Regions from separate parts of the Arthrobacter sp. LFS091 genome, predicted to be linked through region 1. Evidence: riboswitches for the same ligand, from Rfam matches in the RefSeq annotation. Region 1 holds a riboswitch; each other region holds the start of a gene.
The links. A riboswitch is a leader RNA that binds a small molecule or an ion and turns the genes downstream of it on or off. The one in region 1 is predicted to bind S-adenosylmethionine.

Region 1 (7,772 bases):
GCCTCGGCGAGCAACTGGTATGAGCTCTGCCGATCGGCGGGGTCATGGGCAATGGTGGTGATGAGCAGTTCCTGGGCGCCTGTGGCCCGCTGCAGAGTGCGCAGCTTGTCCCTGACCTGGTGCGGGTCGCCCACCAGCCGGGTGTCCACACGGTCTTTGACAAGGTCTTTGGCGTCAGCGTCCAAGGGCAGATCCAAGGCATCCTCCGGGGAGGGGTAGGGGATGGCACCCTGTCCGCTGCGAATACCGTGTACCCACTGGGCATAGCCGCGGGCGAGGCGCTGTGCTTGGTGTTCGTCCGGGGCCACCAGCACGTCCGCCGAGACGATCACCTGTGGTTCCTGCAGGGAAGCAGACGGTTCAAAGTGGGCCCGGTATTCGGCAATGGAGTCCAATACGCCGGCCGGTGCTACGTGATAATTCGCGCCGAAGGGAAGGCCCAACTTGCCGGCGAGGCGGGCGCTGGGACCCGCTGTTGAACCGTGGATCCAGAACTGTGGCGACTGCCCGAGGGCCGGCGTCGCGGTGACTTCTTCGCCATGCCTGGTTCGGTACCCGCCGGTGAAGAACCCGATGATGTCCTGGACGTCGTTCTCGAAGTTGTCGGTGTCTCCCGGGAAGCGGCCCAGCAGTTCACCTTGCAAACGGAATTTCCTGGGGAGGACGGCACCGAAGATGGGCCGCGGTGAAGGAATCAGCAAACCGTCAACAACGCGGTCGCCGGGTGTGTCCGTCGGGGTCACTACTCCGGGAGCCGGTTCGCTGGGCGACTTCGGCGGCCCGGAACGGCCAAAGCCAAGGTCCACACGGTCCGGGAACACCGCAGCGAGAGTGCCGATGCTCTCTGCAATCTGGAGCGGCTTGTAGTTCCCCAACAGGGTGGCCGCCGTGCCGACACGGATGGTTTTGGTGGCAGACGCAACCAACCCGGCGAGGATGTGCGGGGCAGAACCAGCAACGCCGGTGTTGAGGTGGTGCTCGGCCAGCCAGTACCGCGAGTAGCCGGAAGCCTCGGCAGTGGCAGCGAGAGCAATGGTGCTGCGCAGGGCCTCGCCGGGGGACTGCCCGGCAGAGACCGGAGTCAGGTCAAGGACGGACAGGGGAGTGACTGAAGGCTTCGGCATGGCACGACACTACGGAGCGCAGTGCCTTGGCCAAAGCCGATCCGTCACCCCGCTCAACCGGGCTAAATCCAGCGAAATGCGGCGAAACGGACCGTCACAAGGGCGCCCCCGCCGGCCTGAAGATGACGATTCTGGCAGCCCGTTGACGCGGTATTTCCCGCGTTGACGCCGCGAGTCCAGCGGTTTGTACATTCTTTGGACAGCCTCCTAGATTCAAGTTCAGGTCAAGAGTCAGCACGCCAAGGACCGGCTCGTGCTGCGGCAACCCTCAGGCATTACGTGGCGGGGTGCTCCGGAAACAGACCAGGCCGCAAGAGCGGCAAGTGAATGTCGTCCCGGCCGCTGTGCGGCCTCTGAAAGAGAGAATCATGCCTTCCACACCCGTACCCGAATTCCGCTCCCGCGTCATCGCGTTGGAGCTCGACGGCGATGGGGCCCACCCCGCGTCGTGGCGCAAGGCCCATCATGATCCGCAGGCACTATTGGGGGGCCAGCGGATCCGTGAGACCGTGCAAGCTGCGGATATCGCGGGCTTCCATATAGCTACTTTCAAGGACACCCGGGTGGTGGACCCGGGAACCACAGGAATCGCCGGCCGGATCGATGCGATCCAGCGCGCAGCTTTCGCAGCTCCGATCACCCGGTCCATCGGTCTGGTGCCCGAGGCTGGGACGATCTTTACCGAGCCGTTCCACGTGGCCACCCAGTTGGCCAGCCTGGACTATTCCTCCTTGGGCAGGGCCGGATGGCTGGTCAACGCGGAAAACCTGGAGAGGGAAGCCCTGTCAGTGGGACGCGTACAACTGAACGAAGGCGACGTCACCAGCGAAGCAGCCGACGTGGTCCAGGCAGCCCGCCGCCTATGGGACTCCTGGGAAGATGACGCGGTGATCCGCGACGTCTCCACCGGACGGTATGTGGATCGGGACAAGCTGCACTACGCCGACTTTGAAGGTGAACGCTTTTCCGTCAAGGGACCGTCCATCATTCCGCGCCCGCTTCAAGGCCAACTGGTGGTGTTCGCGCCCGCAGTGCTGCTTCCCGCCGTCGAGGCTGATGTCGCCTTGGTGTCTGCTGACACCGTTGACGATCTTCCCCGGGCCGCCCAAGCGGCTGCGACGGCAGGGGCTCCGCGGACACTCGTGGAGCTGGACGTCATCCTCGATTCCCGTGGACAAACCGCGGAGGACCGCTTTGCCGAGCTCGATTACTACGAGGAGTGGACGGGCGGCGCGCGGTACGTGGGCAGGGCTGAAGGACTGGTGGAACTGCTCACCACGCTGTTCGCATCAGCCGACGGCGTCCGCCTCAAGCCCGCAGTCCTGGACGTGGACCTCCCCGAACTTGCCACCAGGGTCCTGCCGGAACTGCATCGCTCAGGACTGGTGGTGCCGCCGCTGCCGCACGCCACGCTCCGTGAAACCTTCGGGCTTCCCCGTCCCGCAAACCGCTTCGCCGCGGCCTGACCGACGCCCGCCACAAGAGCCAACGGCCATCAGCCAGATTCAGAGAGCAGAACCATGACCAACCGTCACCGCATCGCAGGCAACGGGCAGATCCAGTTCGGTGTCTTTTTCCAAGGGGTAAACCACACCACCGTTTGGAAAGACGCACACAGCGGCTCGCAAACGGACTTCGAGTCGTTCCGCCGGGTAGCCCAAACCGCTGAACGCGGGCTCTTCTCCGCCTTCTTCCTCGGTGAAGGGCTGCGCCTCAGGGAGCACCTCGGGAAGATCCACGACCTCGATGTCGTCGGCCGTCCCGACGCCCAAACCGCACTGGCAGCGCTGGCAGCCATCACCACCAACATCGGTTTGGTGGCAACGCAGAACACTACATACAACGATCCCGCGGACCTCGCCCACCGCCTGGCCAGCCTGGACCTCCTGTCCGGCGGCCGTGCGGCCTGGAACATCGTCACCACGGACAATGCATGGACCGGCGCCAATTTCAGGCGCGGCGGGTTCCTCAAGCACGAGGACCGCTATGTCCGGGCCGAGGCGTTCGTCCAGACAGCGAAGGCCATCTGGGATTCCTGGGCTGACGGCGCAATCGCCGGGTCCCGGAATGATCCACGCTGGCTCCGCGAGGACGCCATCACCACGGTCAAGCGCCAGGATGAGAGTTTCGACGTCGAAGTCACCGGCCGGTTGCCGCGCTCCAGCCAGCAGCATCCCGTCCTGTTCCAGGCCGGCGACTCGCCGGACGGCCGTGACTTCGCCGTCAGGAATGCCGATGTGATCTTCTCGGCACACCCGGAACTGGAGGATGCCAAGAAGTTCCGCGACGACATCGTGGCCCGCACGCTCAAGGCCGGCCGCCCCGCCGACGACGTGAAGATCTTCCCCGGCCAGGAGTTCATCCTCGGTGCCACGCCTGCAGAAGCGGAAGAAAAGCACCAGTGGGTCCGCTCGCTGCAGGTGGGTCCGGAGACGGCCATCGCCTACCTTGAACAGTTCTGGGGACGGACCCTCACCGAATACGACCCCGATGGTCCTTTGCCGGACATCGACCCCGTTGTGGACGTCACCAACCCCACCCGCGGCAACGCCTTCCATGGGAAGAGCGCCAAGGACCTCGCGGCCCAGTGGCGTGCGGACGCCAAGGAAAACGGCCACTCGATCAGGCAGTTCGTGGCTGCACGTTCCCGGCTCAATGGCCGTGGCCTGGTGGGATCGTATGACGACATTGCGGACAAACTCGCCGAATATGCCCATGCCGGTGCCGTTGATGGTTTCAACATCACTCCGTGGATCGTCCCCGGCGGACTGGACGACATCGTCAACGAGCTGGTTCCCCGCCTGCAGGACCGCGGCGTCTACCGCACCGAATACGAAGGCACCAACCTCCGCGAGAACCTGGGCCTCCGTGCCCCGCTGACCCGCCGCGGATCACTCACCAGCACCCAACTCAGTGAAAGCGAAGAAGTCGCATGAGCGTCCCCAACCGTCCCGCAACCCGCACGCTGCGGAAACCTGCCGCCGTCGTCGCCGTCCTGGGAGCCGTTGCGCTCCTCGCCTCAGCTTGCGCTGGAGGGGCCGACGCCGGCACACAGCAAAGTGCCGACGCCACACCTGTGTCGGGTGGGAACCTGAACTTCGCGGTGTCGGTGGACCGTGGTTGCATCGACCCGCAGCAGGTGGGCAATAACGATGCCATCGCCATTGCCCGCCAAACGGTGGCGTCGCTGACGTCGCAGGACCCAAAGACCGGCGACATTGTCCCGTGGCTTGCCGAGAGGTTCGAAACCAACGCGAACGCCACCAGCTTTACGTTCACCCTCCGCAGCGGTGCAACGTTCGCGGACGGAACAGCGATTGACGCTCAATCCGTGAAGACCAACTTCGAGGCGATCAAGGCACTCGGTGCCAAGGCCACGCTGGGCTCCACCTACCTGAGCGACGTCAGCGCGATCACCGTGAAGGATCCGCAAACAGTGGTGGTGGACTTCTCCAAGCCGAACGCGCAGTTCCTCCAGGCAACGTCCACGTTCACACTCGGCCTGTTGTCCCCGGCCTCTGCAACTCTTTCCGAAGCTGACCGTTGCGCCGGGAAGTTCTCCGGCTCCGGCCCGTTCAGCGTGAAGAGCTACACCGTAGACAAGGAAGCTGTCTTGGAACGCAGGGCCGGTTACAACTGGCCCGCCGCCACCAACAGCAACAAGGGCGAGGCCTACCTGGACACTGTCACCTTCAAGATCATTCCGGAGGCGGGTAACCGTACAGGCAGCCTGCAGTCCGGCCAGATCGACGCCACGGCGGCAATTTCCGCCGCTGACATCAGCCTGTTCAACGGCAACGGTTTCTGGAATGACACGCGCGCCAACCCGGGTGTCGTCTACAACCTGTACGCCAACCAGTCCAACCCGAAGCTCAAGGAAACCGCCGTCCGCCAGGCCATCTCCAAGGCCATCAACCGTGAGGAAATTACCAAGACCCTGCTGACCGAAGCGGACCAACCTGCCAAGGGCGTTCTCTCACACACCACTCCGTACTTCAAGGACTACAGCGAGCTTCTGAAGAACGATCCCGACGGCGCCAAGAAACTGCTGGACGATGCCGGCTGGAAGGTTGGCGCGGACGGGGTCCGCGAAAAGAACGGCGAGAAGCTGTCCTTCAAGGTCACCTACTGGCAATCGCCCAAGGAAGTGCTGGAACTCGTGCAGCAGCAGCTCAAGGTTATCGGCGTGGACCTGCAGCTGAAGTTCACCACCATCGCGGACGTGACGGCTGCCCAGGCGGACAAGACCTATGACTTCTCCTACGGCAACCTGACCCGAAGCGACCCGGACGTCCTCCGCACCGTCTTCGCCTCCACCACAGCCCGTGGCGGAAGCAACCTCCGCGAGAAGCTGCCCGTGGACGATGTCCTGGGCGAGCAGGCCGCGGCGCTGGACAAGGACGCACGCCAGAAACTGGTGGACGAAGCACAGGAAATCCTGATCAAGGACGCCCACTCCATCCCGCTGTATGAGCTGTCCACCACCATTTCCGCCAGCGACAAAGTCAAAGGTCTGAAGTTTGAAGCTTCCAGCCGCCTGGACTTCTACGACGCCTGGCTGAGCAAGTAGGAATCCCATGATCCGCTACATCGGCCAACGACTCCTGCAGGGCGCCTTCGTCCTGTGGGCCGCCTACACCGTGTCCTTCCTGATCCTGTACCTGCTGCCCGGCGACGCCGTGAGCATCATGGCCAGCGGGGACGAACAGAACGCGGTGGATCCGGCACTCGTGGAGAAGCTGCGGGCGGAGTATGGCCTGGACAGGCCTCTTTACGAGCAATACATCATTGCCCTGTTCAAGGCGCTCCAGCTGGATTTCGGGTTGTCCATCAAGAATGGCGTTCCGGCCACCCAAACGGTGGCGGAAGTCCTGCCTGAGACCATCAAGTTGGCTGTAGCGGGCTTCGCCCTGGCAGTTCTTCTTGGCAGTGCCTTGGCAGTGGTTGCGGCTTTCAGCCGCAACCGCTGGATCCGCCAGGCATTCTCCTCCCTGCCACCCTTGGGTATCGCCGTGCCGACCTTCTGGATCGGGCTCCTGCTGCTCCAGTTCTTCTCGTTCAGGTTGCGGTTGTTTCCGGCGATAGGGAACGACGGCGGCCAGAGCCTGGTGCTTCCCGCCTTGACTCTGGCGATACCCACGTCAGCCGTGATCGCCCAGCTGCTGACGCGCTGCTTGCGCCAAACCTTGGGCGAGCCGTACATCGAACAGATCCGGGCAAAAGGCGCCAGCGAAGCGCTGATCAACTTCGGCCATGCTCTCCGCAACGCGGCCATTCCCACGCTGACCATGCTGGGCATCCTGGTGGGAAACCTCTTGGCCGGAGCTGTGGTGAGCGAGACGGTGTTCTCCCGCGCAGGCATTGGGCGGCTCACCGTGACGGCAGTCAACAGCAGGGACATCCCAGTGGTGCAGACACTGGTAGTGCTGGCCGCTGCCATCTTCGTGATCACCAGCTTGATCGTTGACCTGATCTATCCGCTCGTGGACCCGCGCATCAACACCGCGCGGGCCAAGGCCTAGGAGGACCATCATGACGCAGCAACTTGTGAGGGAGACACGGCCTCTGGGGGACTCCGCACCGGGGCATCCGCTCGCGGGCTCCGTCATCCCGGAGCCGGGACCGCCTGCCAGGCCCCGGGTTTCCACTTCCGGCTGGGCTGCCAAGGGCCGCACGTTCCTGGCCAGTCCGGGGCTGGTGCTGTCCGTCGCGGTGCTGGTGCTGGTGATCCTTTGGGCGTTGATTCCCACGGCTTTCACGCACTGGCCGCCGGATACTGGAGTCCCCTCTGACCGGCTCAAGCCGCCATCCGCCGATCACTGGTTCGGCACCGACAGCCTTGGACGCGACCTGTTCTCCCGGGTGGTCCACGGCTCGGCGACGTCCTTGGCTGCTACGGCCGTGGCGGTAGCTGTCGGCTTGGTTGCGGGATCCGCCTTGGGTTTGCTGGCCGGCTCCACCAGGGGGTGGGTGGATGACGCCATCATGCGTGTCATGGACGTGCTGTTGGCCATCCCCAGCCTGCTGCTTTCGCTGGCACTCATCACAGTGCTGGGCTTCGGGACCATCAACATCGCCATCGCGGTCGGTATTGCCAGCGTGGCCAACTTCGCCCGGATCATGCGGGCTGAAACCCTCCGAGTGAGCACCGCTGTGTACGTGGAAGCCGCGAGGTCCTCAGGTGTCCGGTGGCATTCCATCCTGCTCCGACATGTCCTCCCCAACGCTGCGGGCCCTGTTCTGGCGCTGTCCGCGCTGGAGTTCGGCATGGCCGTCCTGTCCATCTCTTCCCTGAGCTTCCTTGGCTTCGGAGCTCCGCCGCCTGCCGCCGAATGGGGTTCGCTCGTAGCCGGAGGCCGCGACTACCTCGTGGCCGCATGGTGGCTGGTGACGTTGCCGGGCGTGGTGATTGCCGCCGTCGTGCTGTCCACCAACCGAATTTCGCATGCTTTCCAAAACTCTGAAAGGAACCGGGCATGAGCTCCGCACTGCTGACGGTTGAGAACCTCCGCATCGACTATCTGGTGGACGGGTCACCCCGGACAGCCGTGGCCGGTGTCAGCTTCGAGGTCAACGCCGGGGAAGTGGTAGCCATTGTGGGGGAGTCCGGTTCCGGGAAGACCACCACGGCGCAGTCCATTATCAACC
Region 2 (7,772 bases), on a different contig from region 1:
CTGGATCTACACGAAGACCAAGCGGGTGATGCCCTTGGTCATCGCCCACGCGTTGCTGGACATCGTAGCGTTCGTTGGGTTCAGCCTCTTCGGGAAGGCAGTGGGGCTGGGGTAGGCGGCCGTTAAAAATATCCGGCCGCCATCGGTGGGTGACGTCATTGGCACCCGCTGATGGCGGCCGAAGCTTTTGTGGAACGGTCAGATGGTAACGGCCCCGGAGGCTGTTTCGAAGGTCACAGCCATGATGCCCGGAGTACCCCGCGGTGCGATCCACTGGACGGCTACGTCCTCCAGCGGCTTTTCCACGGGTTCGCCTAACCACTCGGTCACACGTTCCGCCGAGCCCGCAATGGTGAGGCTGGACATCTTCACGTCACTTTCGTAGACCTTTGAAGGATGCAGGGTGGGGTCGCCCTCCCACTTGAGGAGGTAGGGGACCTGGGGATCGGCGATCAGGCCAAGGATGCCGATCTGCTGCCACACCAGCTCGCGGCCGTCAGGGAACTTGCGGTTCCCGGGTACGGCGGCACGGCCGAGGCGCTCCTCGAAGGGGGCGAGGTCGTCAACGGCGACGCACCAGCCCATCCAGCCGCCACCGGCAGCCGAGCGTGCACGCACTGCCTGGCCAAAGGGGGCCTTGTCGGAAGCCGGGTGGTCCAGGACCTCCACGACTTCCAGGTACTTGTTATCCGCGAGGGGAATGATCATGTTCCGGGTTCCGAAGCGCGGGTGCACTCCGCCCCGGACTGCGTCCACTCCCAATGCCGCGGAAATTCGTTCGGTAGTGGCCAAAAGGCCATCTCGTTCACAGGCGTAAGAGACGTGATCCATGCGCATGGCATCATCTTGGCACTTTGTGATCGGCGTCTCAGCTAAGCCAAGCCTTACCAACATGGGATGTTATTGCACAAGGGTGCAACAGTGTCACAAACCTACGCCGGGGGACCGAATCATTCCACCGGCGTCACAAAGCTGTCCAAGGCCCGCAGGGTGTTCCTAGACTGGCCCCAGTTCACACCACTCCATCAATTCCGTTGAAACCATGTGCCACGAACAGGAGAACTCCATGTCCCACGGATGGTCTTTCGAAACCCGCCAGATCCATGCAGGCCAAGAGCCCGACGCTGCCACCGGTGCTCGTTCGCTGCCGATCTACCAGACCACGTCCTTCGTGTTCCCCAGCGCCGAAAGCGCAGCCAACCGCTTCGCACTGGCCGAGCTCGCGCCGATCTACACCCGCATCGGAAACCCCACCCAGGATGCCGTTGAACAGCGGATCGCCAGCCTTGAAGGGGGCCTCGGCGCGCTCCTGCTCAGCTCCGGACAAGCGGCGGAGACCTTCGCCATCCTGAACATCGCCGAGGCAGGTGACCACGTTGTGGCCAGCCCCAGCCTCTACGGCGGGACCTACAACCTGCTCGCGCATACCCTGAAGAAGTTCGGTATTTCGGTTACCTTCGTCGCAGACCCGGACAACCTGGACCAGTGGCGTGACGCCGTGCAGCCGAACACCAAACTCTTCTTCGGCGAAGTGGTGTCCAATCCGCGCCAGGACGTCCTGGACATCGAAGGTATCGCAGGGGTCGCGCACCAGGCCGGGGTGCCGCTCATTGTCGACAACACCCTGTCCACTCCCTACCTGATCCGTCCCATCGAATGGGGCGCCGACATCGTGGTGCACTCCGCCACCAAATACCTCGGCGGACACGGCTCGGCAATTGCCGGCGTGATCGTGGATTCGGGGAACTTCGACTTCGGCAAGGACCCCGAGCGGTTCCCGGGCTTCAACACCCCCGATCCCAGCTACAACGGCCTGGTCTATGCCCGCGACCTCGGCAAGGACGGGGCGCTCGGCGCAAACCTCTCCTACATCCTCAAGGCCCGCGTCCAGTTGCTCCGGGACCTGGGCTCCGCCGTCGCGCCATTCAATGCCTTCCTGATCGCCCAGGGGCTGGAAACCTTGAGCCTTCGCGTGGAACGCCACGTCGCCAACGCCACCAAAGTGGCGGAGTGGCTTGAAGCGCACGACGACGTCGAATCGGTCGCCTACGCGGGTCTGCCGTCCAGCCCGTGGTACCAGCGCGGCAAGAAGTATGGCCCCAACGGCACCGGCGCCATCGTCGCGTTCAACATCAAGGGCGGCGTCGAAGCCGGCAAGCGCTTCGTGGACGGGCTGGAGCTTCACTCACACGTGGCAAACATCGGCGATGTGCGTTCGCTGGTCATCCACCCGGCCTCCACCACGCACAGCCAGTTGACCGCAGAGCAGCAGGAGATCGCCGGCGTCAAACCAGGCCTGGTGCGCCTGTCTGTTGGCATCGAGCACGTGGACGACATCATCGCCGACCTCGAAGCAGGCTTCAGGGCGGCCAAGGGAGCTTAGTGGCCCGCCTGATCCAGTAACGAACACCTTCTGTGCAGCGCCGCCCCGCGCCGTCGAATATTCGAAGGGCGGCGCTCCACAGCGCCCATTCGCGAACGATGTGACCCGAAACCGTCACAGTGTTGTCACATTCTTCGCCAGAGTGGCCCGGTTTTTCCTACACTCTTTCTATAGGTCACGAGTGCCAGCATGTAGCCCCGGCTTGCTGGCCGGCAACCCTCCTCCGCGGTGGGGTGCCCCGGGTGAAGACCTGGCCCGTTCGCGCGCAAGGCGACGGGCAAGCGCGAGGATAGGTGTCAAAGGAATGACCATCACTGCAACAGCCATACCCACAGCCGAAGAAGCGGACGGCACGGTTAAGTACGCCAGCATCGGTTCGCTCGAGCTCGAGGCCGGTGGTTTCCTTCCGGACGTTGTCCTGGCCTATGAAACGTGGGGCCGGCTCAATGCGGATGCCTCCAATGCCGTGCTCATCGAGCATGCGCTCACGGGCAGCACGCATGTGGCTCGCGGAGCAACCGACGAGGAAGGATGGTGGGAACAACTCGTCGGACCTGGCGCCACCATCGATACCACCAAGTACTTCGTGGTCTCCATCAACATCGTGGGCGGCTGTTATGGAAGCACGGGCCCGTCCTCCGAAGCGCCGGACGGCCAGCCCTGGGGATCCCGGTTCCCCCTGATCACGCTGCGCGACAGCACGGAGGCTGAAGCGCGACTCGCGGACACCTTGGGGATCAAGGCCTGGCATGCCGTACTGGGCGGATCCATGGGAGGTGCCAGGGCCCTGGAATGGGCCGTGACATTTCCCGAACGGGTTGAACGGTGCGCTGTGATCTCGGTCGGCGCCTACAGCACGGCCGAGCAGATTGCGTTCGCGCAGGCCCAGACCCTTGCCATCCGGCAGGACCCGAACTTCAACAACGGCGACTACTACGGCGGCCCAGCCCCCGAAGAGGGCCTGGCGTTGGCACGCCGGATTGCGCACATCACCTACCGCTCGGCCCTGGAACTGGATTACCGGTTTGGACGTCAGCCGCAGCCCCAGGAAACGCCGCTTGCTGCCGCCGTCCTCGCGGAGCGGGGCCGATACCAGGTGGAGAGCTACCTGGACCACCAAGGGAACAAGCTTGTCCGCCGCTTTGACGCGAACAGCTACGTTGCCATCACCGAAGCCCTGATGTCCCACGACGTGACCAGGGGGCGTGGCTCACTCCAAGACGCACTGTCCCGGACCACTGCGCAGTTCTTCGTTGCGGCGGTGGACAGTGACAGGCTTTACTTCCCCGCACAATCGCGGGAATTGGCGGCCGGGCTTCCCGGGAACGTACCGGTCCACGTCATCGAAGCCCCCATTGGCCACGACGGCTTCCTGACCGAAATCGGCCAACTGTCCGCGCAACTCCACCAGGCCTTCTTTTCCCAGTCCTAAAGCAGTGACTTCCCAGCTTAGCCTTGACGTCTCATGCCCTTTTGGTCGGGAGGCCCAGGAAACTTCCATAGCGGGCCACCTCGGCGTCCAGTGCGATGTCTTCATCCGGCGTCGTGGGCCGGTCCATCCTGATGTCGAGTTCGCAGACGCCGTTGATGAATCCGTGCCGCCACCACCCTGCCAATCGTCCGTCCACCAGCACAACGTGCAGGGGGCTGTTGTCCGTGGAAAGGTACGGTGCCGTTCCGCCGAGGTAATGCCGTGACTGGGAGTACCCCATCACGTACTCGTCATAGCACTGGATGAGGTCAACGCGTGGGAGTGCCGCCTCGTGGGGCGGCCCGGAAAGCCCCTCGACTTCTTCGGAGGCGAGGTGAAATTCCAGCCCATCGAAAGTGGCCGACCCGAGCGTTCCGGGAGCGAGCTCACGGGCAACTTCGAGCCCCAGCTTTACGTCCTTCATGGTGAGCCCGGACCAGGCTGCGCAGTCCTTCACGGTGGCAGGTCCGCGGCTGGCGAAGTACCGCAGGGCCAGCTGCCCGAGGGCCTGTTCACGGTCCGTGCCGGTCAGTGGCCCGCCCGTGGAACCCGTGATCCGTTCGTCGAACAGGGCATAGGTCTGTTTCAGCGCACCACCCGAGGATCGGACGGGGGCGCCGCTGACCAGTATCCGGCTGATTTCCGCGTGCATGAGTTGATAGATGAAGGGCAGCCCCTTGCTGGGTAAACCAGCGGCACCAAGGATCGCGGCGAGCTCTTCGCGGGTCTTGTGGGCCCCGCCTTCCACCGCCCGCGCCAGGACATTCCCGCTCCGGGCTGCGACTTCCTGGTCGAGGCCGGTTTGCCGGTACATCCCCTTGTTTCCCTGATGGAGCCGATCGGCGGACAACCCCATCAGCCAGCCGAGATCGTCCCGGTGAACAAAATGCCAGGTGGGACGGAGGATGTGGGTGCGCAGGATGGCGCCGTCCGCCACCGCCTGCTCGACATCGGCTGCGGTGACCCCGGCGTGGGGTTGGCACCTTTGGGCGAGCGTCCACCGCGCGTAAGGAAATTCCTGTGACTGGACTGCCAGCAGGTTGCGGAGGGTTTCGGCCGGCGAACCGGCGTGGGGAGCACGCAGCTGCTGGCGCCTCATTCGCAATTGCCGGACCTTTCCCGTCAGGGGAGAACCGTCATCCGACATTGGGGTCCTCCCCGGACGCGAGCCGCACGTTAGTTGCGCGGCAGCAAGGTGCCGTCGGCGCCGAAGACGGGACCCGGCGTCGGGCGCTTTGGCGTAATTCCGTCGCCAGAGGACTGGTGACGAAGCCGCCGCAGGACCCAGGGGACAAAGTACTCGCGCGCCCAGACGAGGTCCGAAGAGCGGGCTTCCCGCCACGTCCGCGGCGGAAGGGCCTTGGGCATCAAAGGCTCAAGGGTGTGCTCGACGTTAAGGGCATCCAGGACCATCATGGCGATAGTGTGATGTCCCAAAGGAGAAAAGTGCAGCCGGTCAACGTCCCACATCTGGGAATCCGACAACTGCCGAAGGGACCACATGTCCGCGATGACGGCGTCGTGCCGTGCGGCCACTGTCCGGAGGTTCTCGTTGTAGATGGCCACCTTTCCGCGGATGCGCCCCAAGACAGACGAGGCAGTGTCGGGGCCGTTGAAGAGGACCACCGTGGCACCGCCTGAACCGAGCTGAGCCACGGCGGCGTCAAGCTTTTCGGCCAGCAGGTCGGGGTCGCCGCCCGGCCGGATGAGGTCGTTGCCGCCAGCGGAGATCGAGACGAGATCGGGCTGGAGCTCAAGGCAGGGGCCCACTTGTTCGTCGACGATCTGCTGCAGCAGACGGCCCCTGATGGCGAGGTTGGCGTAGGCGAAGTCGTCGTGCCCACGGCCCAGCTCTTCGGCCACACGGTCGGCCCAGCCGCGGTAGCCTCCGGGGTTGCGGGGCTCGGGATCGCCGATGCCCTCGGTGAAGGAATCACCCAGGGCCACATACCGGCTCCAGGGGTGTTTTTGTACCGGGACTCCCGGCTTCAGCAAAGGATTATTGTCACTCACGCTCATATCCTGCCTCGTGTCTGCGACCCTACGCGACCGTAAGTTGTTACCTGTGGGCAACTGCAAGAATAGACCCATGACAGAAGCTCCCGCATTCCCCGCACCCGTTGTCCTGTGGTCCCACGACGAAGCCGAACGTGCCGGAAAGCCTTTGCTGGTCCTGCTGCATGGCTACGGCTCCAACGAGGAAGACCTCTTCAGCCTTGCCGGGATGCTGCCGGACGGTTTCGTGGTGGCTGCCCTCCGCGCTCCCATGCCGACGGGGCCCGGCTATACCTGGTTCCCGCTCACGGCGTCCATCGATTACTCCATCGACGCCGTCAAGCTTGCTGCCGATTACGCATTGGAGTGGCTCGACTCCGTCAAGGCCAACCATTCCTCAGTGACGCTCCTGGGGTTCTCAATGGGCATGGCCATGGCCACCACGATGCTCCGGTACCGGCCCGCGGACTTCGCGGCCGTCGTCGGGCTTTCCGGTTTCGTGATCGACGCCGGCGCTGACGCAGCCTTCCGTGACGACGAACTGGACGGTACCCTGCCGATGTTCTGGGGTCGTGACCAGCAGGATCCCGTCATCACCCCGGACAAGATCGAATACACCATGGGCTGGGTGCGCAAGCACGTGGACCTCACCAAGGTCCTCTACACCGGGATGTGGCACGGCATCAACCAGCAGGAGATCGGGCATGTGGGAGAGTTCCTCACCCACAAAGTGCTCACCGATTGAGCTCCGAGGTCAGGCGGCGGTGATCTTCACAGTCTGACCGTTGACCGTCACGGTGTCGCCGGGGTGGAGTTGGCGGCCGCGGCGTTCGTCGATCTCACCGTTGACCTTGACCAGGCCGTTCTTGATGAGCTCCGCGGCCTCGACGCCGTCCTCCACCAGGCTGGCAAGCTTCAGCAGCTGGCCAAGGCGGATCATGTCGTCGCGGATGGGGATCTCTTCGATTTCCGGGTTGCTCATACAGCAATGATGCCTGAAGTAGTGTGGTGACAGTGCCGCAGCCTTCTTCCCGTTCCGCCTTTCCGCTTGCCCTTGGGCTCCCGATTGCAGTAGCAACGGGCCTGGTCATTCCGCTTCAAGGAAGGATCAATGGTGCCCTTGGCGCCACACTGAACGACGGCATAGCAGCTGCTGTGGTGAGCTTCACCACAGGCCTGATTCTCATCAGCGCGATTTCGTTGGCGACCCCCAAAGGCAGGGCCGGTCTTCAGCGCATCGTCCCAGCGGTCCGGAACCGCAGCTTTCCCCGTTTTTACGTGATGGCAGGCGCTATCGGTGCGCTGTTCGTTTTTGCCCAATCCTTCACGGTGGCACTGCTCGGCGTGGCACTGTTTACTGTCGCCGCAGTGACGGGGCAGACCCTCAGCGGACTGCTCGTGGACCGCATGGGCATCGGGCCCGGCGGGAAACGCGCCATTACCGGCGTCCGTGTCCTGGGCAGTGTCCTGACCGTTGCCGCCGTCGCGTGGGCTGTTTCGCCGCGGTTCGGGGCTGACGCGGATGTTGCCTCGCTGCTGTTGCCCGTGCTGCTTCCGCTGGCCGCCGGTTTCCTGATGAGCTTCCAGCAGGCCATGAACGGAACCGCAACCGTCCACTACGGGACGCCCGTCGCCGCCACGTTGGTCAACTTCATCGCGGGCTCCGCGATTCTTTGGATCGCCTGGCTCATCAAACTGGCAGTCGCCGGTCCTGGAAATCCGCTTCCGTCGGAGTGGTGGTACTACCTCGGTGGTCCCATGGGCTGCCTTTTCATTGGCCTGGCAGCGCTGCTGGTCCGCAGCCTCGGGGTACTGATCACCGGGCTGGGCATGATTGCGGGCCAGCTGGTGGGCTCTCTGGTGCTCGACGTCGTGATCCCCAGTCCCGGCGCGGTGGTCGCCTTGCCCACGGTGTTGGGAACC
Region 3 (7,772 bases), on a different contig from region 1:
TTCCGCTATGGTCCGCCCCGTACGCCCAAGGCCCTGTGGATGCGACGGTGACGGTCCCGGGTTCGAAGTCGTTGACCAACCGGTACCTGGTGCTTGCAGCTTTGGCAGATGGGCCGTCACGCCTGCGGGCTCCCCTGCATTCCCGCGACTCTGCCCTCATGATCCAGGCCCTTCGGCAGCTCGGCGCCACGGTCACTGAAGAACCCGGCGACGGCGACTACGGACCCGACCTCCTGATCACGCCGCTGGATCCCCTGGCTACAAGCGCAGAAACCGCCATCGATTGCGGGCTGGCTGGAACTGTGATGCGCTTTGTTCCGCCGCTCGCGGCGTTGCGCCGCGGGGCTACCGTGTTCGACGGCGATCCGCATGCGCGCAACCGACCCATGGGCACCATCATCGAGGCCTTGGTGGCGCTCGGGGTTCCTGTCGCCGCTGAAGGCGGCAGGACGCCGTCGGCCCTTCCGTTCACGGTGGAAGGCACCGGGGAGGTGCGCGGGGGGCACCTGGTGATCGATGCCAGCGCTTCGTCGCAGTTCGTCTCTGCCTTGCTGCTGGTGGGTGCGCGTTTCACCGAGGGCCTGCACCTGGAGCATGTAGGCAAGCCCGTTCCGAGCCTTGACCACATCTCGATGACGGTGGCGACTCTCCGCAGCGTCGGGGTCTCGGTGGACGATTCGGTGCCGAACCACTGGCGGGTATCCCCCGGTCCCATCAGCGCCTTTGACCAACGGATTGAGCAGGACCTCTCCAACGCCGGACCCTTCCTGGCAGCTGCGCTGGCTACCAAGGGAACCGTCCGCATCCCCAACTGGCCATCCGGCACCACGCAGGTGGGCGACATGTGGCGGAGTATCCTCGCCGCGATGGGAGCGGAAGTCACCCTTCAGGACGGGACGCTGACCGTTACCGGTGGTCAGGAGATCAAGGGCGCGGACTTCGACGAAACAAGCGAACTCGCACCCACCGTTGCCGCGCTCTGCGCACTTGCAGCCGGCCCTTCGCGTCTCACGGGCATTGCCCACCTACGTGGCCACGAAACTGATCGGCTCGCGGCCCTGGTGGCCGAGATCAACAGGCTGGGTGGTGACGCTGAGGAAACGGCTGACGGCTTGGTTATCCGGCCGGCTGCCCTGCATTCCGGGATCGTGCACAGCTACGCGGACCACCGCATGGCCACAGCGGGTGCCATCCTTGGCCTCGCTGTCGAAGGGGTCAAGGTCGAAGACATCGCCACGACATCCAAGACCATGCCGGAGTTCCCGGACATGTGGGTTCGGATGCTCGGGACTGCCGGCGCGGAAGAGGCCGGCAACTGACCATGGCCCGCGACGCACGCTCCTGGGACGAGTCCGATGTCCGTATCCGTCCCAACAAAAAAGGGTCACGCCCCAGGACCAAGGACCGCCCAAGCCACGATGACGCCGTCATTGGGCGCATCATCACCGTAGACCGGGGACGGTACCGGGCAATTGTCGGGGAAGACACCGACAACGAGCGCCTGGTCATCGCAGCACGGGCCCGTGAACTGCGGCGTAACCCCGTGGTCCCGGGTGACTTCGTCGCCCTGGTCGGAGATGTCTCCGGAGACCCGGATACCCTCGCCCGCCTGGTCCGGGTGGAGGAGCGCAGGACGCTCCTGCGCCGCAGTGCTGACGACACCGATCCGATCGAACGTGTCGTCGTGGCCAATGCCGATCAACTCGTGGTGGTGGTGGCGGCCGCGAACCCCGAGCCCCGGACCGGATTCATCGACCGCGCCCTGGTGGCCGCGTATGACGCCGGAATCGAGCCGCTGCTGCTCATCACCAAGGCGGACGTCAAGGACCCGGCGGAACTGCTGGCGAACTACCTCAGCCTGGACTTCCCCGTAATCATCAGCCGGACCGCCGATTCAGGGGCCGGCGGCATTGACGCGCGTTCCGACGACGGCCTGTCCGCCCGCCTCGACCGGTATGCCGTCGCGCAGCTCCGCTCCCACCTCGGCGGAAAAGTAACTGTCATGCTCGGCCACTCCGGTGTGGGCAAGTCCACCATGGTCAACGCCCTGACGGGAGCCGAACGCGCCACTGGCGGCGTAAACGCGGTGACGGGCCGCGGCAGGCACACCTCCTCGTCGGCCCTCGCCCTTAAACTCGATGACGCCCCCACGGGAAGCTGGATCATCGATACTCCCGGCATCCGCTCCTTCGGTTTGGCCCATGTGGACCCGGACCGGATCCTGCGCTCCTTCCCCGACTTGGAGCCCGGCACGGATGGCTGCGAACGCGGCTGCAAACACGACGCAACCGCCATCAATTGCGGACTGGATGCGTGGGTCAACGAAGGCCATGCCGGACCGTCAGGCGTCGCCCGCCTTGCCTCACTGCGTCGCTTGCTTGGGGCTGATCCCCGGCTCGAAGCGAAAGAGGCCAAGGAATTGGGCACGGTCAACTGATCGTGGCGGCTTCACGTCCCCACTGCGGCCAGTGATTCAGGATAGTTTGGTGGCATGACCCATCCCGTTTCCACCTACAACGATGACTTGCGTCTCGCCCACGTCCTCGCAGACTCAGTAGATGCCCAGACCATGGATCGCTTCAAAGCGCTGGACCTGCAGATCGAAACCAAGCCGGACCTCACACCCGTCACAGATGCGGATAAGGCCGCGGAGGAAGCGATTCGCGGCCAGCTGTCCCGTTCCCGCCCCCGCGACGCCGTCTTGGGCGAGGAATTCGGCAGCAGCGGACACGGCTCGCGTCGTTGGATCATCGATCCCATCGATGGCACCAAGAATTTTGTTCGCGGTGTTCCCGTATGGGCAACGTTGATTGCGCTGGTCGATGAAGGCGAACCGGTTGTTGGCGTAGTGAGCGCCCCGGCTCTGGGCAAGCGGTGGTGGGCAGCCAAAGACATGGGCGCTTACATGGGCCGTTCGCTCGCCTCCGCCACACGCCTGAAGGTTTCCAACGTCTCCCGGTTGGCGGACGCGTCGATGTCGTACTCGAGCCTTTCCGGCTGGAAGGAACGCGGCAACCTCGACGAATTCATGGGACTCACAGAGGACATCTGGCGTACTCGCGCCTACGGGGATTTCTGGTCCTATTGCCTGGTCGCCGAAGGCGCCGTGGATATCGCCTGCGAACCTGAGCTGAATCTCTACGACATGGCTGCCTTGGTGCCCATCGTCACGGAAGCCGGCGGACGCTTCACGTCACTGGAGGGCGAAGACGGACCGTTCGGCGGTAACGCGTTGGCCACCAACTCGATATTGCATTCGGAGGTCCTCAAGCGCCTCAACCCTGGGCTGGACGACCTCCTCTAGCTCCGGTTGCGGAACGGCCCGCATCGAACCATCACGAAATTTTCGACGGCGGATGACCCCTTTTGGGGCCGTCCGCCGTTTTATCTTCGCCCAATGACGACTTTTTCGTTCCACGTAACAATGCGCTTAACAATGTCCACCGGCTTTGGAGTGGCTGATGGGTATGCCCTAACCTTTTTTACAGGTCACGAGTGCCAGCGCTAAACCCCGGTTTGCTGGCCGGCAACCCTCCATTCGCGGTGGGGTGCCCCGGGTGACGACCCGGCCGGTCCGGAACGGATACGGCAAGCGCGGATCCCCCATGCGGGGGTCCCTCTTAAGTGAGGTCCCATGAGCACCGTTACGTTCAACGCCAACACCATTCCGTCGTTTGCTGAGGCAAGCGCAGTGCCGGTTGCTGCTGCACGTCCGCTGGCCGCTGTCACGGGCGCGGAGTTGCAGGCGCCCCTGATCCAAGGCGGCCATGTCCGTTATGCCAACCTCGACTACGGCGCATCGGCACCTGCCCTGACCATCGTCTCGGCGCACCTCAACGAGGTTTTGCCTTACTACGCCAGCGTTCACCGCGGTGCGGGTTTTGCTTCGCAGATCAGCACCTCTGTCTACGAAAATTCCCGGAACATCGTGCGTGAATTCGTGGGCGGCCGGGCTGATGACTCCGTGATTTTCACCCGCAACACCACTGACTCCCTGAACTTGCTGGCCGGATGCCTCCCCGTGGTTGATGGCCAGGTCGCTGGCGAGGTCCTGTACCTGGACATCGAACACCACGCCAACCTGCTGCCTTGGCAGGGTGTGCCCCACCGAAGCGTCGTTGCAGCACCAACCCTGGCCGCAACGTTGGATAAACTCCGCGATGAACTCGCCCAAGGCGGCGTGAGCCTGCTGGCGGTCACAGGCGCTTCGAACGTCACCGGTGAAATCCTCCCCATCGCCGAACTGGCTTCCCTTGCCCACGGGTTCGGCGCACGGATCGTGGTGGACGCCGCCCAACTTGCACCCCACCGCCGCATCAACATCGCAGAAGCGGACATCGACTACCTGGTCTTCTCCGGCCACAAGCTCTACGCTCCGTTCGGCGCTGGAGTGGTGGTGGGGCGCCCTGACTGGCTCGACGCCGGCGTCCCCCACCTGGCTGGCGGCGGAGCCGTCCGTGAAGCCCGGTTGGATTCGGTCAGCTGGGCTACCGGCCCGGCCCGCCATGAGGGCGGTTCTCCCAACGTTCTGGGAGCGGCAACCCTGGCCCGCGCCACCCAGGTGTTGGCCGGCCTGGATGAGCAGGAATGGCATGACCATGAAGCGGCCATACGTTCCTATCTTGTTGAAGGCCTGGAAGCGATTGAGGGCGTCTCTGTCCACAAGATCTTCAGCGATTCCGTAGACACCATTGGTGTGGTCAACTTCTCCGTGGAAGGCTTCGACGCCGGTTTGGTCGCCGCCTACCTCGCGGCGGAACACGGTGTCGGCCTTCGGGATGGCCGGTTCTGCGCCCACCCGCTGCTCAAGCGCCTGGGACTGCCGTCAGGTTCGCTGCGGGCAAGCTTCGGCGTTGGCTCCCGGTTGGAGGACGCCACCAGGTTGCTGGCAGGCATCGAGGAACTCAAGCGCAACGGACTTGGCTGGGACTACGTAGTGGACGAAGGCCGCTGGGTACCCGCGAACGACCACCGCAGCTACCCTGAATGGGCACCCAATACTCCGGGCACGGCAGGCGCAGCGCCCTGCACTGTGGACTAGGAATCCGCGCACCAAAGGGTTCCACGGCTGCGGTAAATTCGTAGGGTACCTTTTGGCAACCCTGTGAAGGAGCTCCGCGTGTCCACGCCGTCCCCCGGAGCCGCGAGTCATCCGGCGGTCATTCCCGGACCAGCAGGACCACGCGGTCCCAAGCTCCACGCCACCCGCAGGCACGAACTGGGCCAAAGCTTCCAGGACGGCGGGGAACATTATGACCGCGTGCGCCCCGGATACCCCATGGACTCCCTGGAATGGATCCTGCCCCAAGGGGCCCGGACAGCGGCCGACATCGGGGCGGGCACCGGCAAGTTCACGTCGCTTCTCCTCCAGCGGGACTTGGAGGTTGCCGCCGTCGATCCTTCACCGGACATGCTGGAACAACTGCGCAAAAGCTATCCGCAGGTCAACGCACTGGTGGGAACAGCCGAGGCAACAGGGCTGACGGACTCAGCATTCGACGTCGTCAGCGTTGCGCAGGCATGGCACTGGTGCGACCCCCTCCCCGCCAGCACGGAGATCGCCAGGATCCTCAGGCCCGGAGGAACGATGGGCTTGGTGTGGAACCAGCTGGACACGTCCATTCCCTGGGTCCACAGGCTGTCCCGGATCATGCACGCAGGAGATGTCCACAAGCCGGGATTCCGGCCAGTTATCGGTCCGGAGTTCCATGGCCTGGAACGCCACCTGACCACATGGGAGGATCCCCTGACTCCGGAGGACATCATGGAGTTGGCGAAGTCGCGCAGTTACTACCTCCGTGCCGGCGAGGCCACCCGGGCGAAAGTCATGGATAACCTCCAGTGGTACCTCCACGAACATCTTGGACATGCGGCAGGCGAAACAGTCCCCGTGCCCTACGTGACGCAAACGTGGCGTGCACTCAAGGTCCAGGGTGCGCCGCCACGGTAGGCTTGATGTGTGAAGACCAGTACGCCCTCCTCCTCGATCGAGGACTACGTCAAGGTCATCTACTCCTATACGGAGTGGCAGGACAAGCCGATCACGTCCTCCCAGCTCGCCCAAAGGCTGGGCGTGGCCAACTCCTCCGTCTCGGAAATGGTCCGCAAGCTCAAAGACCAGGGCTTGGTTGACCACCAGCCCTACAGCGCCATTCGACTGACCGCTGAAGGCATGCGGCTGGCCTTGTCCATGGTGCGTCGGCACCGGCTCATCGAAACCTACCTTGTGGAGGAACTGGGCTACAGCTGGGACGAGGTCCACGACGAAGCCGAGATGCTTGAGCATGCGGTGTCCGACACCTTCATCGAACGCATGTCAGCAAAGCTTGGGCACCCCGTCCGTGATCCGCACGGCGATCCCATTCCGTCGGCAGATGGAATGGTGGACTTGCCGCACGCGTACCAAATGATCGAACTGGACCAAGGCCATGCCGGGAAGATTACCCGCATCAGCGACGAAAACCCCGATCTCCTCCGTTACCTGGCTGCCCAGGACATCGCGCTGGACGCGCCTGTTGAAGTTATGGGGCGCAAGCCGTTCGGTGGGGCACTCGTTGTGAGGATCGGCAGCGGACCGGATCGCCGTGAGTTTGACCTGGCCGATGAAGTCGCATCGGCCCTGTGGGTCCAAAGCGCAGGAGTCCACCCCGGGTGCGTGCTCCCGGGGCGCTGAAGCAGCCGCACGTCCGGCTAGCTGCGCTGGCTGGCGGGACCGCCGTCGTCGGACGCCGTATCAGTAACGCTTCCGGCAGAGGCAGCCGCTTCGCGCGGCGGGTTCCGGATCCCGACGGCGGACGCCAGGCCCCCGATGACGAAAAGGGCCGCGGTGACCAGCAAGGCATTATCCAGGCCCTGCCGCGCGAACACCGGTCCAACGATCACCCCGGCGAAGGCAATGGTAATCAAGCCGGCAATGCGAGCCACTGCGTTATTGACCGCCGAGCCTATACCGGCCTCCTCCGTGGGCACTGCACCCAGTATCGCCGCCGTTAGGGGAGCCACCAGAGTAGCCAAACCCACGCCAAAGACAATCTGGCCGGGAAGCACCTGCGTCCAATAGTTGAGGGGCTCCTGGACCGTCAATGACATCAGGAAGCCCACGCCGCACAACAACGGACCTGCCGTCATGAACCAACGAGGGCCATACTTGCCGGCAAGGCCGCCAAAGTACGACGCACACAGCATCAGGATGACGGTACCCGGAAGCAGTGCAATGCCGGCCAATGTCGCACCCATACCGCCCACCTGCTGAAGGTAGATGCCCAGGACGAAGAACCCCAGCGAAATCCCGCCGTAAATAGCCAAGGTAGCCACGTTGCCCCACGCAAAATTGCGGATAGCGAAGAGCCGCAGCGGCAGCATCGGCTGGGCAGTCCGCGCTTCGTGGACAAGGAAGAGTGCCAAAGCTACCGCCCCAACCACCAGCGGTGCCCACACCAGCGGGCTCTCCCAGCCCATCCTGCCCTGCTCGATGAAGGCATATACGGGACCACCCAGGCCGACCATCGCCAGGAACGCACCGAGATAGTCGATCTTCTTGCTCTTGTCCCGTGCGGCGTCACTTGCTCGCAAGCCCGACAGCATAGGCCAGATCAGGGCTGCAGGGACAACGTTGATGAAGAAAATGACCCGCCAGGAAAGCAAATCCACAGAGACACCGCCTATAAGCGGCGCCACAATGGCAGCCGCGCTGGTCCACCCGGACCACTGGCCAATGGCTTTGGACTGGGCAGGGCCGGAGAACGAGGTAACGATCATGGCCAACGAACTCG

Region 2: linked by a shared signal. The riboswitch ahead of metX (homoserine O-acetyltransferase MetX) and the one ahead of ACNQOP_RS12305 (LLM class flavin-dependent oxidoreductase) in region 1 are both predicted to bind S-adenosylmethionine.
Region 3: linked by a shared signal. The riboswitch ahead of ACNQOP_RS11020 (aminotransferase class V-fold PLP-dependent enzyme) and the one ahead of ACNQOP_RS12305 (LLM class flavin-dependent oxidoreductase) in region 1 are both predicted to bind S-adenosylmethionine.

The regions. Positions count from the first base shown of each region.
Region 1 is NZ_JBFPFP010000006.1:62,619-70,390, reverse strand. It holds gene ACNQOP_RS12310 (LLM class flavin-dependent oxidoreductase) at 1-1,124, opposite strand, end outside; SAM riboswitch class IV at 1,347-1,456, shown strand; gene ACNQOP_RS12305 (LLM class flavin-dependent oxidoreductase) at 1,493-2,590, shown strand; gene ACNQOP_RS12300 (NtaA/DmoA family FMN-dependent monooxygenase) at 2,645-4,060, shown strand; gene ACNQOP_RS12295 (ABC transporter substrate-binding protein) at 4,057-5,694, shown strand; gene ACNQOP_RS12290 (ABC transporter permease) at 5,702-6,646, shown strand; gene ACNQOP_RS12285 (ABC transporter permease) at 6,657-7,604, shown strand; gene ACNQOP_RS12280 (dipeptide ABC transporter ATP-binding protein) at 7,601-7,772, shown strand, end outside.
Region 2 is NZ_JBFPFP010000004.1:173,716-181,487, reverse strand. It holds gene ACNQOP_RS09100 (CPBP family intramembrane glutamic endopeptidase) at 1-115, shown strand, start outside; gene ACNQOP_RS09095 (VOC family protein) at 199-837, opposite strand; gene ACNQOP_RS09090 (bifunctional o-acetylhomoserine/o-acetylserine sulfhydrylase) at 1,043-2,383, shown strand; SAM riboswitch class IV at 2,557-2,673, shown strand; gene metX (homoserine O-acetyltransferase MetX) at 2,688-3,815, shown strand; gene ACNQOP_RS09080 (winged helix DNA-binding domain-containing protein) at 3,847-4,953, opposite strand; gene ACNQOP_RS09075 (SGNH/GDSL hydrolase family protein) at 5,031-5,873, opposite strand; gene ACNQOP_RS09070 (alpha/beta hydrolase) at 5,944-6,594, shown strand; gene ACNQOP_RS09065 (RNA-binding S4 domain-containing protein) at 6,604-6,831, opposite strand; gene ACNQOP_RS09060 (DMT family transporter) at 6,855-7,772, shown strand, end outside.
Region 3 is NZ_JBFPFP010000005.1:167,223-174,994, reverse strand. It holds gene aroA (3-phosphoshikimate 1-carboxyvinyltransferase) at 1-1,319, shown strand, start outside; gene ACNQOP_RS11030 (ribosome small subunit-dependent GTPase A) at 1,322-2,437, shown strand; gene hisN (histidinol-phosphatase) at 2,492-3,304, shown strand; SAM riboswitch class IV at 3,488-3,601, shown strand; gene ACNQOP_RS11020 (aminotransferase class V-fold PLP-dependent enzyme) at 3,635-5,041, shown strand; gene ACNQOP_RS11015 (class I SAM-dependent methyltransferase) at 5,162-5,950, shown strand; gene ACNQOP_RS11010 (metal-dependent transcriptional regulator) at 5,960-6,673, shown strand; gene ACNQOP_RS11005 (MFS transporter) at 6,691-7,772, opposite strand, start outside.